4 regions of the Shewanella sp. CAL98-MNA-CIBAN-0140 genome follow, and region 3 is predicted to be linked to each of the others. Evidence: predicted binding sites of a transcription regulator. Region 3 holds the regulator's gene; each other region holds the start of a gene.
What was found. The regulator MetJ, encoded in region 3, represses methionine synthesis genes. The targets are predictions, from matches to a motif close to TAGACGTCTAGACGTCTA.
Positions count from the first base shown of each region.

Region 1 (4,237 bases), on a different contig from region 3:
GATGACCCGACCAGTTCAATCACTTTATAAGTGTGGCTCATGATAACTCCTATTGTCAGCTGAACATCCTTACTTTTATTGTAGTCAATAATGGCCCAACTCACACATTATCGATGAAGGACCAATGAAACCACCGTTACTACACTCAGCGGTCAACAACTGAGCACTGCAACGAAGTCTGCATTAAACCGCTCAGACGACTTCAGTAAAGCGACTATTAATCAGATGGATATCTATCAGGCTTATATCATGCCAATTAAGATAAACGCCTAAGCACTTTAGCCGCTGCAATCATATTCCGCAGCGCTGGCTCAACCTCATCCCAGGTACGGGTTTTTAAACCACAATCAGGATTAACCCATAACTGTTTCACCGGCACCTTTTGCGACGCTTTAGTCATTAAGTCGACCATTTCATCAACGGTTGGAATATTCGGCGAATGAATGTCATACACACCGGGACCAATTTCATTAGGATAATGAAAATCTTCAAAGGCACTCAGTAGCTCCATACGCGAACGTGACGTCTCAATGGTGATGACATCTGCATCCATCGCCGCTATGGCATTAATGGTGTCATTAAACTCGCTGTAACACATGTGTGTATGGATTTGAGTTGCATCTTCAACACCTGCAGCCGATAACTTAAACGCATCCACCGCCCAGGTTAAATAATCTGCCCATTGGCTTTGTTTAATCGGTAAACCTTCACGAAATGCTGGCTCATCAATTTGAATAATGCCAATACCTGCGCTTTCTAAATCGACCACTTCGTCACGTACTGCTAATGCAAGTTGGTTGGCAATATCTTTACGAGGAATATCTTCACGAGCGAACGACCAATGTAAAATGGTCACCGGACCCGTTAGCATGCCTTTAACGGGCTTGTCGGTTAAGCTTTGCGCATAGGTAGCCCAGTCGACCGTCATTGGTTTTGGACGAGACACATCGCCATAAATTAACGGTGGCTTAACGCAACGAGAACCATAACTTTGCACCCAACCAAATTGAGTAAACCCAACACCGTCTAATTGTTCACCAAAATACTCCACCATGTCATTACGCTCAGCTTCGCCGTGGACTAGCACGTCGAGACCCAATTTAAGTTGACGAGAAATGGTGTCTTGAGTAACTTGCTCAAGCTGTGATCGGTAATCATTGTCATTGATTTCGCCTTTACGCCAGCGACTGCGTAACCCCCGAATGGCTGGCGTTTGCGGAAATGAACCTATGGTGGTTGTGGGTAATAATGGCAGCGCTAACTTTTGTTGTTGGGCAATGATACGGCGGGCAAATGGACTGTCACGTTCAAAATCATCAGCGGTTAACTGCGACACACGTTCAACAACCTGTTGATTAGCTGCTGCAGCTTTTGCCAAGCGGCGTTGCTGGCAACGATCAATAATCGCTTGGCTAGTTGCTGAACCTTGCCCAACGATTAATTGATAAATTTCGTTAAGTTCAAATAATTTTTGTTTCGCAAAAGCTAATTGGCCAAGTAATGGCGTAATTAATTGGCTTTCAACCTCGACATCCACAGGACAATGCAACAATGAACATGAAGGTGCAATCCACAAACGATCGCCTAACCTGGTCGCTAATTCGGTCACTTTATCAGCAATCAAATCAACATCAGCAGCCCACACATTGCGACCATTAACCACCCCAATAGAAAGTACCTGTTGACTAGAAAGCGCATTAACAAACACATCAAGCTGTTCTGGCGCGCTGACTAAATCAAGATGTAGCCCCTCAACCGGTAATGCACTCACCAATGCTTGATGATGGGCAATAGAACCGTAATAACTGGCGAGTAAAATATTTAAAGATGCTGGCTTTTGTTGCGCTAACGTTTGATAACTTTGACGAATAGCTTGCTGCCACTCATCGGTTAAGTCTGCCGCTAATACCGGTTCATCAAATTGCACCCAACTCACACCTTGGGCTGCAAAACGAGACAAAATTTGCTGATAAGCAACCAGTAACGGCGGTAATAACACCAACTTATTAAACTCAGTGAGGCTTTTAGATAAGTATAAATACGTCACTGGACCGAGCAGCACAGGTTTTGCTTGATGACCTAATTGCTGCGCTTCTGTAACATCATCAAACAGTTGGTCGTAGGCTATTTCGAACGCTTGATCAGCGCTCAATTCTGGCACTTGATAATGGTAGTTAGTATTAAAAAACTTGGTCATTTCTGCCGCACACGCATGTTGGCCGGTTTGCGAACGGCCACGAGCCACGCGAAATAAGGTGTCAATATCGACAGGGGCTTGGCTGCCATCAGCTTGAGTGACCCGATGACGAGCGGGGATCACATTTAAGGTCGCACTCAGGGTTAACACTTGGTCATAATAAGCAAAATCCCCTACAGGCAGTAATTCAACACCTGCATCTGCTTGCCACTGCCAATGGGTGCGTTTTAATTCACAGGCAACGTTTTTCAACTCCGTTAATGTGGCTTCACTGCGCCAATAGCGCTCTAAAGCAAACTTCAATTCACGCTGACGTCCTATGCGAGGAAATCCTAAACTTGAAATTTTCATACTGCTTGCCTTTTCGTTAAGCAAAAATTTATACCATTTATGCAGAAAACCTGCATAGGCGTCTGGACGTCTAGAAGTTTATTGTGTTATTCTGTTGTCAAGCAATCGAATTGATTTCATCAAATAGTTGAGCAAGATTCATGTGGAGAGAAAATGATAGAGCTTAGACACCTTCGTACCCTGATGGCGTTAAAAGAAAGTGGCAGTTTAGCGGGTGCGGCTAAAAAACGGTTTGTCACCCAGTCGGCGCTTTCTCATCAAATAAAAGAGTTAGAGACACGGATTAACTCAAGTATTTTTGTTCGTAAGAGTAAGCCGTTAACCTTTACTCATGAAGGCTCACGTCTGCTAAATTTAGCGGAAGAAATCTTACCGAAAGTGATTGCAACCGAGTCGGATCTTAAACGCGGTTTAGAGGGTGAAAGCCAACAGCTTAAGCTCGGCATTGAATGCCATAGTTGTTTTCGTTGGTTAATGCCTGTTATTGAGCAATTTAAACAACATGCGCCAGCGGCTCAAATTGATATTTCAAGTCGGCATTTATTTGATTCACTCAATGCATTGCAGACGGGGAGTTTAGACATAGTGCTAACCTCAGATCCAGTGCCGGGACACAGTGTCGCTTACCAGCATCTATTTGATTTTGAAGTTAAATTAATTGTAGCCAGTGATAACGCATTAGCTCAACAAGCGTTTGTAACGCCAGCCCAATTGGCAAAGCAAACCTTAATTAGTTACCCCGTGCCGTTAGCGCGTTTAGATATATACAAACACTTTTTAGAGCCCGCGGGTATTGAACCTGGCGAGCAAAAGCAGTGTGATTTAACCTCAATGTTATTGCAGCGTGTTGCCTGTAATGACGGCATAGCAACCCTGCCAACTTGGTCTATCAGAGAAAGTCAGGGGCTGAATCTTACTGCGGTTAAATTAGGGGCAGAAGGACTAAAACGTCCATTGTTTGGTGCTTATCGCCGCGATGCCACTAATGCAAATTTAATCCAAAAGTGGCTCGAACTTGTAGCAAATGAAGGCATAATACTACAGCGGGTTGATCAGTAATTGTCGTTTAGATAACACGCGTCGAAGCACAAGTCCTGGAGAATCAGGGTTTTGTGTTTGGCGTAAGTTATGGGCAATTAAAAATTCATCGCGTAAATCATCATCCAAACCTAATGACTCAAATGCATCAAGTGATAACTGTTGTTGTTGCTTATCAATCAGTGATTTTATTACTGTCAATGATACGGGCCGAGATAACTCAGCATTTAAATAAGCAAAAGCCGTTAGCGCAATCACCTGACCAAACACACTAAATAATGCTAATGTTTGCATTTCATCCGCATCAATTTTAGTACCAACACCGATTTTATTATCTTCACGTAACTGTACTATACAATCCATCGCAATTATTTCATTTAAGGCCCAATAGCCTTGGACTAATTTTTTGTACGGTTCTGAAAGCTCATCAAGCCGTTCTTTAAGATAAAACGAAAACGCATAACGATAGATGTTCACTTGGCCTAAACGGATTAAGGCATCCTTGACACTTCGGCTTTTGGTCGATATCACCCCTGCTGTTTGTGCGGTATTACTGCGCAACAACAAATGGGCTGCCAACGCAGGGTCGGCAGACACTGTGTCGATAACAACTCTAATATCAGCTTCGTTAATCAAGGCTTTTTTTAATGG
Region 1 covers NZ_JBEOPI010000010.1:45,247-49,483, forward strand. The annotation lists gene AAEY93_RS07130 (dodecin) at 1-41, opposite strand, end outside; gene metE (5-methyltetrahydropteroyltriglutamate--homocysteine S-methyltransferase) at 257-2,548, opposite strand; gene AAEY93_RS07140 (LysR family transcriptional regulator) at 2,702-3,607, shown strand; gene AAEY93_RS07145 (HDOD domain-containing protein) at 3,587-4,237, opposite strand, start outside.
Region 1: metE (5-methyltetrahydropteroyltriglutamate--homocysteine S-methyltransferase) is a predicted target of MetJ. The motif match lies at 2,612-2,629, and genes of this name have one in related genera.

Region 2 (4,237 bases), on a different contig from region 3:
TCAGTCTTCTGCGGGCATCTTCTAACTGTGCAACATCGACGCTTTGCTGTGCTTGGCTCACTTTTCTATCGTCGGGAAGGAGCTTAATTGAGTTTTGCAGATCTTCTACCAACTTGGTTTGTACCAACAAGGACTGATGCTGACTTTCAAGTTCAGAAATCGACACCAAATTACGCTTTTTGAGGGTGAGCTTACGTTGATATTCCTGCTTAGCCAGATCCAGTTTCTGGTTCTCTATCTGCAGGCTGGTATTGAGGTTTCGCTCCTGCTGATCGAGCCTTGTCAGTTGTGCCGACGTAGCATTGAGACTCGCTTGTGCCTGTGCCAGCTTCAACTCATATTCCAGAGGGTCTATCTCTAGCACCAAGGTATCCTTTGGTAACATTCGGCCCGTTTCAAGCTGAGGGTGGCGGTAGATAACTTTGCCACTCACTTCGGCGACGGCTTGCCATATATGCTTAGGTGTCACGCGACCAAACCCCTGTATTCTTGGGGCCAGCAAGGTTTTGTCCAGGGTGAGAATGTCAACCGCCCTGGCTTTATCATAACTCTGGACAACCGAGGGTGATGGTTTTAGGGCTATAGCTAAAAATAATATCAGCATTCCGCCTAGGACACCGGGGAGCAGAAAACGTTTCTTATTACTGGTCATTATTTTTGTCCTTTGTCGGCATCAAGCCTCTTGCAAGCAGATTGGTATTTTGCTGTGCAAGTTTCATTAAAAATTCTGGGGTGATTTGTATACCGAGTCGACTCAAGAACCCTTCGGGCACAATAAATGGAAAGATCATCATCGAAAAAAAACTCAGTTGAGCGCAATGGATATCAACATCATCGTGCAACAGTCCCTTAGCTTCGAGTTTATCAAACATCATGATGTCATCCACATTGACAATTTCGTTAAACACCTTGGTTATCTCTTTATTTTCGGGAATACTTTGATCTAGGCCTGCCAGACGGAAAATTAATCTTGGGAAATGGGGATGCGCTGACATCACTTGATAGTAGGTCTGCATCAAGCTTGCCGGGCCATGGGCTTGTTTTTCTTTATTCACCTTGTAGAGCTCTTGTTTCACTGGCGCCGCAGTCTCTCGCAACATCGCGATAAACAGATTTTGTTTAGAGCCAAAGTAATAGCGAATAAGCCCAGGATCAGTGCCTGCAAGCGCCGCGACATCACGAACGGTAACCTGAGAGTAGTCACGTTCGACAAAAAGAGATCTTGCCGCCTGAATAAGCTTATCGCGATTTTGGGTCTCTCCACTGGGGCGTCCCACTTTATTCTTGCTATCAGGCATACAGAATTCCTCAGTTAAAGAATTATTTTAAGAGCAGAGCACATTAATTGGCAGTGAAATAATTCCACAAAATCAGCGATAACGAAGAATACAGCTATTAACAAGTTGTTAAATATGAATAAAAAACTATAACAGCATGAGTATAACCCTTTATGTTTAGCGGGGAGGTGATTTGGTTAATGCTTTAGAACCTTTGTATAACCATGTAGGGTTTTTATCTCAGTTTTTTATCTAGTGCCTTCTGGCAGAAGACGGTATCTGTCATTAAACGTTTCTCCCTATGCTGCAATATTGGCTACATCGTAGACTTTGCCGCTTTCCAAGCTTGTGATAAAAATTGGCAATATGTTGCTGAAACAGCTTGAGTTACGCCCTATAACTCAACTCGGTTTTAAAGCCATAGTATGTTGTCATTTGGATGCTCAAGTGTTCGGCCTCATTGGGCTTGTCATCCTCAACCTGTTTGACGACAAGCAGCCTGAAGCAATCGAATAAGATAATAAACATATATTGATAATAAATTTCTATTAAACATAGGCTTAGATCAATAAAAAACACCTACTATTATGTTGATTGGTTGAACATTTCTGCGGCTAACTGACGTCCCCCATCGCTTAACCCAAGTAGAAGTTAAATCAGCCTTGCTCTGGCGGTGAAAACTCGCGTAGTATAGACGTCTATACGTTTATATGTCCAAAAGGCTATCTTAAAAGGTAATCATTTAGAAGATGCGCATTGTAAGCAGCAATTGTAATCAACAGTTGTACACAGAAATGATGTTATCGCCCTATTATTGTAAAAATAAGGGTATGCTTATCTCAATCAAGGTATCAAGCAACATAGTGATAAAAAGGTAACTGTTATGGCTAAATCGACTTCTTACAGTCAAACACTTGAACAACTTAATGCATTGTTAGCGCAGCGAATTGTGATTTTAGATGGCGCCATGGGCACCATGATCCAAGACCATAAGTTGGAAGAAGAAGATTATCGTGGTGAGCGCTTTAAAGATTGGCATTGCGATGTTAAAGGCAACAATGACTTATTAGTACTCAGCCAAGCGCAAATCATTAAAGATATTCATACTCAGTACCTATTGAACGGTGCCGACATTATTGAAACCAATACCTTTAACGCTACCACCATTGCTATGGCCGACTACGACATGCAGTCACTGGCCGCCGAAATTAACTTAGCCGGTGCCAGAATTGCCCGCCAAGCTGCCGACGAAGTAGCTGCGCAAACAGGCTTGCCACGTTACGTTGCCGGCGTATTAGGGCCAACTAACCGCACCTGTTCTATCAGCCCAGACGTGAACGACCCAGGGTTTCGTAATGTCAGCTTTGATCAACTCGTCGAAGCCTATGTCGAATCGACCAGCGCCTTAATCGAAGGCGGCGCCGATATCATTATGGTTGAAACCATTTTTGATACCTTAAACGCCAAAGCCGCCCTATTTGCGATTGAAAAAGTATTTGATCAACTTGGCGATCGCTTACCCGTTATGATCTCCGGCACCATCACCGACGCATCGGGCCGCACCTTAACCGGCCAAACTACCGAAGCGTTTTATAACTCACTGCGCCACATTAAGCCGTTATCCATTGGCCTTAACTGCGCCCTTGGGCCAAAAGAGCTGCGTCCTTACGTTGAAGAATTGTCACGTATTGCCGAGTGTTATGTTTCCGCCCATCCAAATGCGGGCTTACCCAACGAGTTTGGCGGCTACGATGAAACCCCAGAAGAGATGGCTGAAGTCATCAACCAATGGGCCCAAGAAGGCATGCTCAATATTGTCGGCGGTTGTTGCGGTAGCACCCCCGCCCACATTAATGCCATTCGTGAAGCAGTACTCAGACATGAACCAAGACACATTCCAGACATTCCTGTGGCGTGTCGGTTGTCGGGGTTAGAGCCACTGACCATCGATAAAAACTCGCTATTCGTCAACGTCGGCGAGCGCGCCAACGTGACAGGCTCAGCCAAGTTTTTACGCTTAATTAAGCAAGAAAAGTTTGAAGAAGCCCTCGATGTGGTGCGCGAGCAAGTCGAAAACGGCGCCCAAATTATCGACGTCAACATGGACGAAGGCATGCTCGATGGCGTGGCTTCCATGGCGAAGTTTTTAAACTTAATTGCCTCTGAGCCAGATATCTCCCGCGTGCCGATCATGATCGACTCGTCTAAATGGGAAGTGATTGAAGCGGGCCTTAAATGCGTCCAAGGCAAGTCCATTGTTAACTCGATTTCGATGAAAGAAGGTGAAGCCAAATTTATCGAGCAAGCCACCTTAGTGAAACGCTATGGCGCCGCCGCCATTATAATGGCCTTTGACGAAGACGGCCAAGCCGACACGCGTGAACGTAAAACCCAAATCTGTACCCGTGCTTACCGTATTTTGGTTGATGTGGTCGGCTTTCCACCAGAAGATATTATTTTCGACCCCAACATCTTCGCCATTGCCACCGGTATTGATGAACACGACAACTATGCTGTCGACTTTATCGAAGCCATTAAAGACATCAAAACCACCTTGCCACATGCAATGATCTCCGGTGGTGTGTCTAACGTGTCATTCTCGTTTAGGGGTAACAACCCAGTACGTGAAGCGATTCATGCGGTATTTTTATACCATGCTATTCAAGCCGGCATGGACATGGGCATTGTCAACGCGGGTCAGTTAACCATATACGATGATATAGATCCCGAGCTTAAAAAACGGGTTGAAAACGTAGTACAAAACTTACCTTGCCCGGTTGCCGACTCAAGCAACACCGAACAGCTACTCGACATCGCCGAAACCTTTCGCGGCGATGGCTCCCAAGTGGCCAAAAAAGAAGATTTAGCCTGGCGTAGCTGGCCGGTGTCCAAGCGGTTGTCGCACGCCTTGGTCAAAGGCATTACTGAATTTATTGACCAAGACACCGAGGCTGCACGCC
Region 2 covers NZ_JBEOPI010000030.1:2,066-6,302, reverse strand. The annotation lists gene AAEY93_RS15085 (efflux RND transporter periplasmic adaptor subunit) at 1-652, opposite strand, end outside; gene AAEY93_RS15080 (TetR/AcrR family transcriptional regulator) at 642-1,298, opposite strand; gene metH (methionine synthase) at 2,161-4,237, shown strand, end outside.
Region 2: metH (methionine synthase) is a predicted target of MetJ. The motif match lies at 1,969-1,986, and genes of this name have one in related genera.

Region 3 (4,237 bases):
AAATTGACTGGCATCTTTGCCTGCAAGCAATATAGCCATTGGTGGACCTCCAATGGCAGCGATATTAGCAAATATGCCCGAAAATACCCCGGCGATAAATAAACTGCTGCGATTTATTGGTGCGGTAACGCGATAGGTACTCAGGATCACGGCAATAAACACAATAGCCGCAATAATTAAGCCTAATATGGGTTGGGGCGCAAACAATAATAATCCAGCACCTAAGAATCCCCCAGGAATACGGCCTAATAGCGCATATTGCAGACCATTAAACTGTAAGTGTCCGCGCTCTCGAAAAAGTGTCATGGCAGAGATAGCAAAACCCATGGCAATAATGGGCACTGGGACTAATTGAGGATTAACAATGTACAGCAGCGGGCTGGCAACAACGGCTAACCCAAAACCAATTAAGCTTTGGGTTAGTGCGCCAAAAAACACGATAACTGATGCCAGTATCAAGGTTGTTGGATCGATAAATGGCATCATAAATTCTCGTTAACAACATCACTGCTTCTTAAAAGGGCAGTTTAACAGTTTGTGAGGTAATCACTAACCAGTGAATTATTCGAGCTCTTCCCACTCGATCCCCATATCATCCATTAATTTTTTCGCTTCACTTGGAATGCTGTCAGGTTGATCTTTTGATAAATCAATATCATAAGGCAAAGGTTGACCTGTGTACGCATGCAAAAATGCTTCGCACAGCAGTTCACTGTTGGTTGCATGACGCAGATTGTTTATCTGGCGTCTGGTACGCTCATCTGTCAGTATTTTTAGTACTTTTAGAGGTATAGAAACTGTTATCTTTTTTACTTGTTCACTTTTTTTGCCGTGTTCGGCATATGGGCTGATATATTCGCCATTCCATTCAGTCATTAACTTACCCTTAACGATAAATACGGTGCAGATTTTAAACCGTTACACTCTCTAGTCAAATTATTGCGAATATTTAATCTCGATGCAAATAGATTTCTTGATGTTTAGACGTCTAAGCGTCTATTTTTGTTGACGGATGAAGATCTCTTCGGTAGATTTAGACGTCTAGACATCTCTTTGTGTGTTTGTGACATTTTTAGGAGTCAATTATGACTAAGCATCAAAGCGCCACATTGGCCGTTCGCCAGGGTATTGAAACAGACACACAGCATGGCGCCATAGTGCCCCCAATTTATTTATCAACCAATTATTCCTTCGATGGTCACAACAATCCGCGCGAGTTTGATTACAGCCGATCGGGTAATCCGACCCGCTGTATTTTAGGTGAAGCGCTGGCCAAACTTGAGCAAGGCGCTACAGGTGTAGTGACCTGTACTGGCATGGCCGCCATTACCTTAGTGACTAGCTTACTTGGTCCAGATGATTTATTAGTGGTGCCGCATGATTGTTATGGTGGTAGTTATCGCCTATTTACGCATTTGGCTAAAAAAGGTCAATTTAAGTTGTTGGTTGTTGATCAAACTGATGCACAAGCATTGAACCAAGCCATTGCCCAAAAACCGAAAATGGTCTGGTTAGAAACGCCATCGAATCCACTGCTGCGGGTGGTCGATATTAGTGCTATTAGCCGAGCCTGCCATGACGTCGGTGCGTTAGTGGCGGTAGATAACACCTTTTTATCGCCAATATTACAACAACCCTTGTTATTGGGTGCTGACATCGTTATTCACTCAACCACTAAATACATTAATGGTCACAGTGATGTGGTGGGTGGCGCTGTGGTGGCTAAAGATGCTGAAGTGGGTGAATTATTGCATTGGTGGTCAAATACGTTAGGGTTAACGGGATCTGCTTTTGACAGTTACTTAACCTTGCGTGGCTTGCGCACTTTAGCGGTGCGAATTCGTGAGCATCAGCGTAATGCGCAAAAAATTGTTGCGTTATTGAGTGCCAGTGCTGTGGTGTCCAAGGTGTATTATCCGGGATTAAAAGACCATCCTGGTCACGACATTGCGGCAAAACAACAACAAGGCTTTGGCGCGATGTTAAGCTTTGAGTTGTTCGGTGGTGAAGCTGAAGTGGAGGCATTTTTACAGGCATTATCCCTGTTTAGTATTGCGGAAAGTTTAGGCGGAGTGGAAAGCTTAGTCGCTGTTCCGGCCACGATGACCCACAGAGCTATGGACCCACAAGCAAGGAAAGAGGCTGGTATTAAAGAGACTTTATTGAGATTATCGGTTGGCATTGAAGATGCTGAGGACCTTGTGGCCGACATTAAAGCTGGCTTAGCTGCTGTTAACGCGATTAAATCAGCTTAATTTGGCTTAAATTAGCTTAATTCGAGTTTAAGTTAGCTGTGGTTTTGCCCAAATTAAGTAAAATAGTAAAAATATGCACTTGCAACACTATTCATTTCAAAATAGAAGTCTAGCAGTCGCAACACAAGTCGTAGTTGTTTAAGGAGTCAGTAATGGCGCGAAGTCATTTACACAAGTTTGGTGGTTCAAGTTTAGCGGATGCAGATTGCTATCGCCGTGTTGCACATATTCTTCTTACACATGGTCAAAGTGATGATTTAGTGGTGGTATCCGCCGCCGGAAAAACGACTAACTTTTTATACAAATTACTCAGCCTGCGTGACAGTAGTCAATTGTGGCAAGAGCAACTACAAATTCTGATTAGCTATCAACAAACGTTAATTGAACAATTATTATCCAATGAACAAGCGCGAGACTTGCGCGAACGTTTGTCTTCTGACCAATCTCAGTTAGTCAGTCTGTTATCCTTAGAGCAACGCAATGATTACCAATTTAATCAAGTGGTGAGTTTTGGTGAACGTTGGTCCGCGCGCCTGATGGCGGCTTTGTTACGAGAAATGGGGGTGGCAGCCAATCATGTTGATGCTTGCTCTATTCTTGTCGCTGAGGAAGGGGCTGTACCTAATATTTTAGTGCCGCAGTCGCGTCAGAAAGTTCAAGCCTTATTGGCGCAGCATCCACAACAACGTTTAGTTATTACCGGTTTTATATGTGCTAATCGTCAGGGTGATACCTTATTATTAGGCCGTAATGGTTCAGACTTTAGTGCGACCTTGATTGCCAGTTTAGCCGACATAGAAAGAGTGACAATTTGGACTGATGTTGAAGGGGTATTTAATGCTGACCCGAACAAAATTAATGACGCAAAATTACTAAAGAGTATGTCATTAGCGGAAGCGGATCGCTTAGCGCGATTAGGTTCGCCAGTATTGCATTCTCGTACCTTACAGCCATTGTTTAATACGGCAGTGAGTTTAGCTGTACGCTCTAGTTATGCCTCACACACAGATTTTACCTTAATTGCGCCACTGAGTTCATCAGCGAGCGCACCGGTAATCACCAACTTAAATGAAGTGCTGTTGTTTAGTTTTAAAATGAACTCAGATATTGAGCCATTACTGACGATTTTAGATAAAGCAGGCATCACGCCGTTAGCTTATTGGTCGTTGGCACAGCATAAGTTTGAACTCGCCCTTACTCTTGAAAGCCAGAAACAAGTGCAATCTTTGCTTACTCGGTACCGCAGTGAATTTGCGATTGAAGAATTGAGTACCCAAACTGATTTAGGCCTGGTGGCGTTAGTCAGTGCTGATGCTCACCACTTTAGACGCAGTTTTGCCCGACTACTGAGTCGTGATGCGAAACCTATTTATCAAGATGCGTTAAGTTTAGTGACCTTAGTGCCGCAAGCTCAAGTGAGTTTATTAACCCAGAAAATACATCGCCGTTGTGCCGGTCCAAGAATGCGCATTGGGGTGTTATTGCTTGGGGTGGGTAATATCGGTGAGGCGTGGATTGATTTATTTAAACGGGCTAGCCCAACATTAAATAGTGAACTTGAAGCCTCTGTTGAGTTAGTGGGTCTAGTGGGCTCGAAAAAAGCGTTAATCTCCAATGACGGTATTAACCTTGAACGGTGGCAACTCGATTATCAACAGCAAGGCATTGAATGGGATTATGACAAACTGTTTGAGCAGTTAGCACTATTATCATGCGATGAAATTGTTGCATTAGATATCAGTGCTAGTGCCGCCTTAACCTTACAATATCCACAGCTGTTTGCCCATGGTATCCATGTGGTGAGTGCCAATAAATTAGCCGGTTCTGGGCCATTGCCATTTTATCGTGAATTAAAGCAGCAATTAAGTAATCGTCGATTATTTTGGCGTTATAACGCCAGTTGTGGTGCAGGTTTACCTATTCAGCATGCGTTAAATGACTTACGCAATAGTGGCGACACTGTTGAGGCCGTTGGTGGTATC
Region 3 covers NZ_JBEOPI010000053.1:1,230-5,466, reverse strand. The annotation lists gene AAEY93_RS19105 (sulfite exporter TauE/SafE family protein) at 1-486, opposite strand, end outside; gene metJ (met regulon transcriptional regulator MetJ) at 562-876, opposite strand; gene metB (cystathionine gamma-synthase) at 1,086-2,255, shown strand; gene AAEY93_RS19090 (bifunctional aspartate kinase/homoserine dehydrogenase II) at 2,408-4,237, shown strand, end outside.

Region 4 (4,237 bases), on a different contig from region 3:
TCACTGTTGCTTATCTATACGGCCCTGATAGCTAGCAAAATTGGTTGCGTTAATATTTAGATACGACGATAACAATTGGTTTTGTGGTTACTAAGGCCGGTGATGGGATTGTGATATTCGGAGATAATAAAGCCTTTAATTTAGGTGACTGGTTAAATAGCCTATAGCGAGGGATTTATGTTAGAACTATCAACTGAAAGTTGGATGGAAATATTATTTTTTATTGCTCTTTGTATATGGTGTATTACAACTTTTTTATTTGGCCGCATTACTATTAAACATCTTGAGCAAGAAATGTTGAAAGAAGGGATAGAGCCCCCTGCTTGGGATAAAGGTATTTGTACACGAATGGTTGCTTACGCTGGGGTTATCGCTTGGCCCAACCTCAAACGTCATGCTTCTCTTGTTAATATTGAAGCGACAAAGCGCTTTAGTCGAAGCAAAGACAAAAAACTTGCGTGGTTCTACATTATTTCATCGGTCAGTATTTTTACTCTTGGAATATTTATTTACTATTTATATATCCATAAAAGTTAATAGTGTTACTGGGTGATTGATTGAACATCGATGAGTAATATTAAGTAAAAGCTAACAAAAAAATCTATCCTCTGCCGTTGCTCAAATAGGGTGTTTATTTTTCATTGTTGAAATAAGGACATCTCCCTTATTTCAACAATGTGTCGTAAACTCAAAAATCTCAGTGATTTTGATTGATCACGCAATAAGAAAAGTACTATTTATCTAAATCCAATTAATAAACCAAGTGACATGTTGGTAAATTATTTTTTTCTAAATAATTCTGATGGTATTCCTCGGCTATGTGGAATGTTTGTATCGGTACAATTTCGGTCACAATATGACGCTGTCCCCATTTACCACTGCGCGCTAACGCCAGCTTAGAGGTTTCAGCTTCGGCCTTTTGCTGTTTATCGTGGAAAAATATAGTACTTCGATATTGGGTACCAATGTCGCCGCCCTGCATATTTAACATGGTTGGATTATGGTTCTGCCAAAACACGTCCAATAAATCGTCAAAACTGACTACTTGCGGGTCAAATTCAACTTGTACCACTTCAGCATGACCGGTTGAACCGGTTTTGACTTCTTTATATGTTGTCGCACTGTCTTGGCCACCCATGTAGCCACAAGTTGCGTTACTGACGCCGTTAATGTCACGGAAAAAATATTCAACACCCCAAAAACAACCTGCACCAAATGTTGCTAACGCCATGACATACCCTTAAAATAATTTACAGAAGTCTAGATGGCTATAATTGTGTTGAATATTGAGATGTTTTGCAAGCAAACTTTTATTAATAAATAAATCTAACATATGCCACCAATAAAATAATGTTTGCCTATGTTAGAATCCGCCGATAAAAACAGGCAATTAATGTTAAGTGGTGCACAATGGCTAACTTAATCATGCCGCATAATAAAGCATACAAGGAGTTGTTTGTGTTATCTAATCTACTGAAAGACCAAGATTTTTTAGCTTACACTTTAGCCAATCCCGACAAAATAGATGGCTGTTTTGATTTTATGTTAGGTACACATACTCATGTTGATGTACTCGACACGGGTGTCATTGTGTTTACCCCGAGCCAAAATTCGACCAAAGACATTGTACTATCCAGTGCTATCCACGGTAATGAAACCGCGCCAATTGAAATGTGTAATCAACTTATTCATGATTTGTTGAGTGAGAAAATCATCGCTAAACAGCGGTGTTTATTCTTAATAGGTAATCCTGCGGCCATCATTAATCAAACCCGTTTTATTGACGAAAACATGAACCGTCTGTTCAGTGGTGCGCACTCAAAAGGTGAGGGTTTAACTCATCCAGAACGTCACCGCGCCAAAGCATTAGAGCAACATGTCGCCGACTTTTTTAACGCCAATAGCGACCATCAACGCATACATTACGATTTACATACCGCCATCCGTGCGTCAAAGCATGAAAAATTTGCTATTTATCCATACCGCCCAGGGCGAGCCTTTAGCGCGGAGCAAATCATGTTTTTAGCGGCATGTGGTGTCGATACCATGTTGTTTCATCATGAACCCACAACGACGTTTAGTTATTATTCGTCACAGCAATTTCAAGCAGATGCCTTCACGGTTGAATTAGGTAAGGTGATGCCATTTGGGCAAAATGACATGAGTCGTTTTACTCAAACTCATACTATGCTTGAAAAGCTGATCACCGAAACTGCGTTAGCGCCTGTTGAGTTCGACTCTTCCAAGGTCAACTTATATAAGGTGTCTCGCTCGATCAATAAGCATGTTGAAGACTTTGCCTTTAGCTTTGCCGGTGATGCCGAAAACTTCAGTGCCTTTAGTCAGGGCGAAGTGCTAGCAACCGAAGGTGGTGTAGAGATTAAAGTAGAACACCCTCAAGAAGCGATTGTGTTTCCTAATGCGAATGTGCCGATAGGGCAGCGTACAGTGTTATGTTTAGTGCCTGCACCGAATGAGTCAATCGTATAGCCGTAAAGCAATATATACATGTTAATCGTGAGTAAAATGCATTTACCGTTAAAGTAAGTATTGATAGGTAGTTTACGTTAACGTAATGTCTACTTGCATAGTATAAATAGAGCCGTGTTTATATTGAACATGGTTCAACAATAACAAGAGCATAATATGAGCAACGCACCACTGACCAATGAAACAGTGCACCGTGTCAGCTTCTTAGACAAAGCGTCATTGCACATCCCCATTTTGCGTATTTTGCAAGCCGATGGCACCACGTATGAAAACGCGGTTTTACCGGTAATCGACAAGGCTCTGGCTGATAAAATCTTTGATACGTGTATTTTTACACGCGTATTAGACGAGCGTATGTTGGGTGCACAGCGTCAAGGGCGTATTAGTTTTTACATGACCTGTACCGGTGAAGAAGCCTCAATTATAGGCAGTACCGCCGCGTTAGATAAAGATGACGTCATTTTGGCTCAATATCGTGAACACGCATCATTGCGGTATCGCGGTTTTACGACTGAACAATTTATGAACCAAATGTTCAGTAACGAAAAAGATTTAGGTAAAGGTCGTCAAATGCCGATTCATTACGGCAGCCGTGAACTGAATTACCAAACGATTTCGTCACCATTGGCAACCCAAATCCCACAAGCCACAGGTGTGGCTTACGGTATGAAGTTACAAGGTAAACGTAACGTGGCCATTTGTTATTTTGGTGAAGGCGCCGCGTCAGAAGGTGACTTCCATGCTGGTTTAAACATGGCTGCAGTGCTGAAATCGCCGACGATTTTCTTCTGCCGCAATAATGGTTATGCCATTTCAACACCAACGGAAGAACAATACTCCGGCAATGGTATTGCCAGTCGTGGAGTCGGTTACGGTATGCACACCATTCGTGTTGACGGTAATGACATGCTTGCGGTGTTAGCGGCAACTCAACAAGCTCGTGCCTATGCACTTGAGCACAATGCACCAGTATTAATTGAAGCGATGACGTATCGCTTGGGTGCGCATTCTTCATCTGACGATCCATCGGGTTATCGTTCAAAAGATGAAGAGGCCAAATGGCAACAACACGATCCAGTTAAACGCTTTAAATTATGGATGATCAATAAAGATTGGCTCACCGAAGCCGATGAAGCCAAATTGTTCGAACGTTATCGCGAAGAAGTCCTCGCAGCGGTTAAAGTGGCTGAAAAGTTACCTGTTCCGAAATTAGACGAGATCATCGAAGACGTGCTTGATAAACCCACTCCAGCATTGAGAAAGCAGCTGAAAGAGTTGAAAGAGCATATCAATAAGTATCCAAAAGCCTATCCAAAAAGTGCAGGGAGACTCTAAACCGTGGCTCAAATGAATATGTTACACGCCATTAATGAGGCGCTATCAATAGCCATGACTGCCGACGAGCGCATGGTAATTTTTGGTGAAGACGTTGGTCACTTCGGTGGGGTATTTCGTGCCACTTCGGGCCTGCAAGAACTATTTGGGCGCGACCGTTGTTTTAACACGCCGTTGACTGAACAAGGTATTGCGGGTTTTGCTAATGGCTTAGCCTCTTATGGTATGACCGCGGTTGCTGAAATTCAGTTTGCTGATTATATCTTTCCTGCATTCGATCAAATCGTTAATGAATCAGCAAAATTCAGATACCGCAGCGGCAATCAATTCGATGTAGGTGGGTTAACTTTCCGCACACCTTATGGTGGTGGTATCGCAGGTGGTCATTACCACTCCCAATCACCTGAAGCGT
Region 4 covers NZ_JBEOPI010000018.1:61,750-65,986, forward strand. The annotation lists gene AAEY93_RS11105 (hypothetical protein) at 1-35, shown strand, start outside; gene AAEY93_RS11110 (hypothetical protein) at 178-537, shown strand; gene msrA (peptide-methionine (S)-S-oxide reductase MsrA) at 752-1,231, opposite strand; gene astE (succinylglutamate desuccinylase) at 1,459-2,490, shown strand; gene AAEY93_RS11125 (thiamine pyrophosphate-dependent dehydrogenase E1 component subunit alpha) at 2,647-3,825, shown strand; gene AAEY93_RS11130 (alpha-ketoacid dehydrogenase subunit beta) at 3,829-4,237, shown strand, end outside.
Region 4: msrA (peptide-methionine (S)-S-oxide reductase MsrA) is a predicted target of MetJ. The motif match lies at 1,254-1,271, and genes of this name have one in related genera.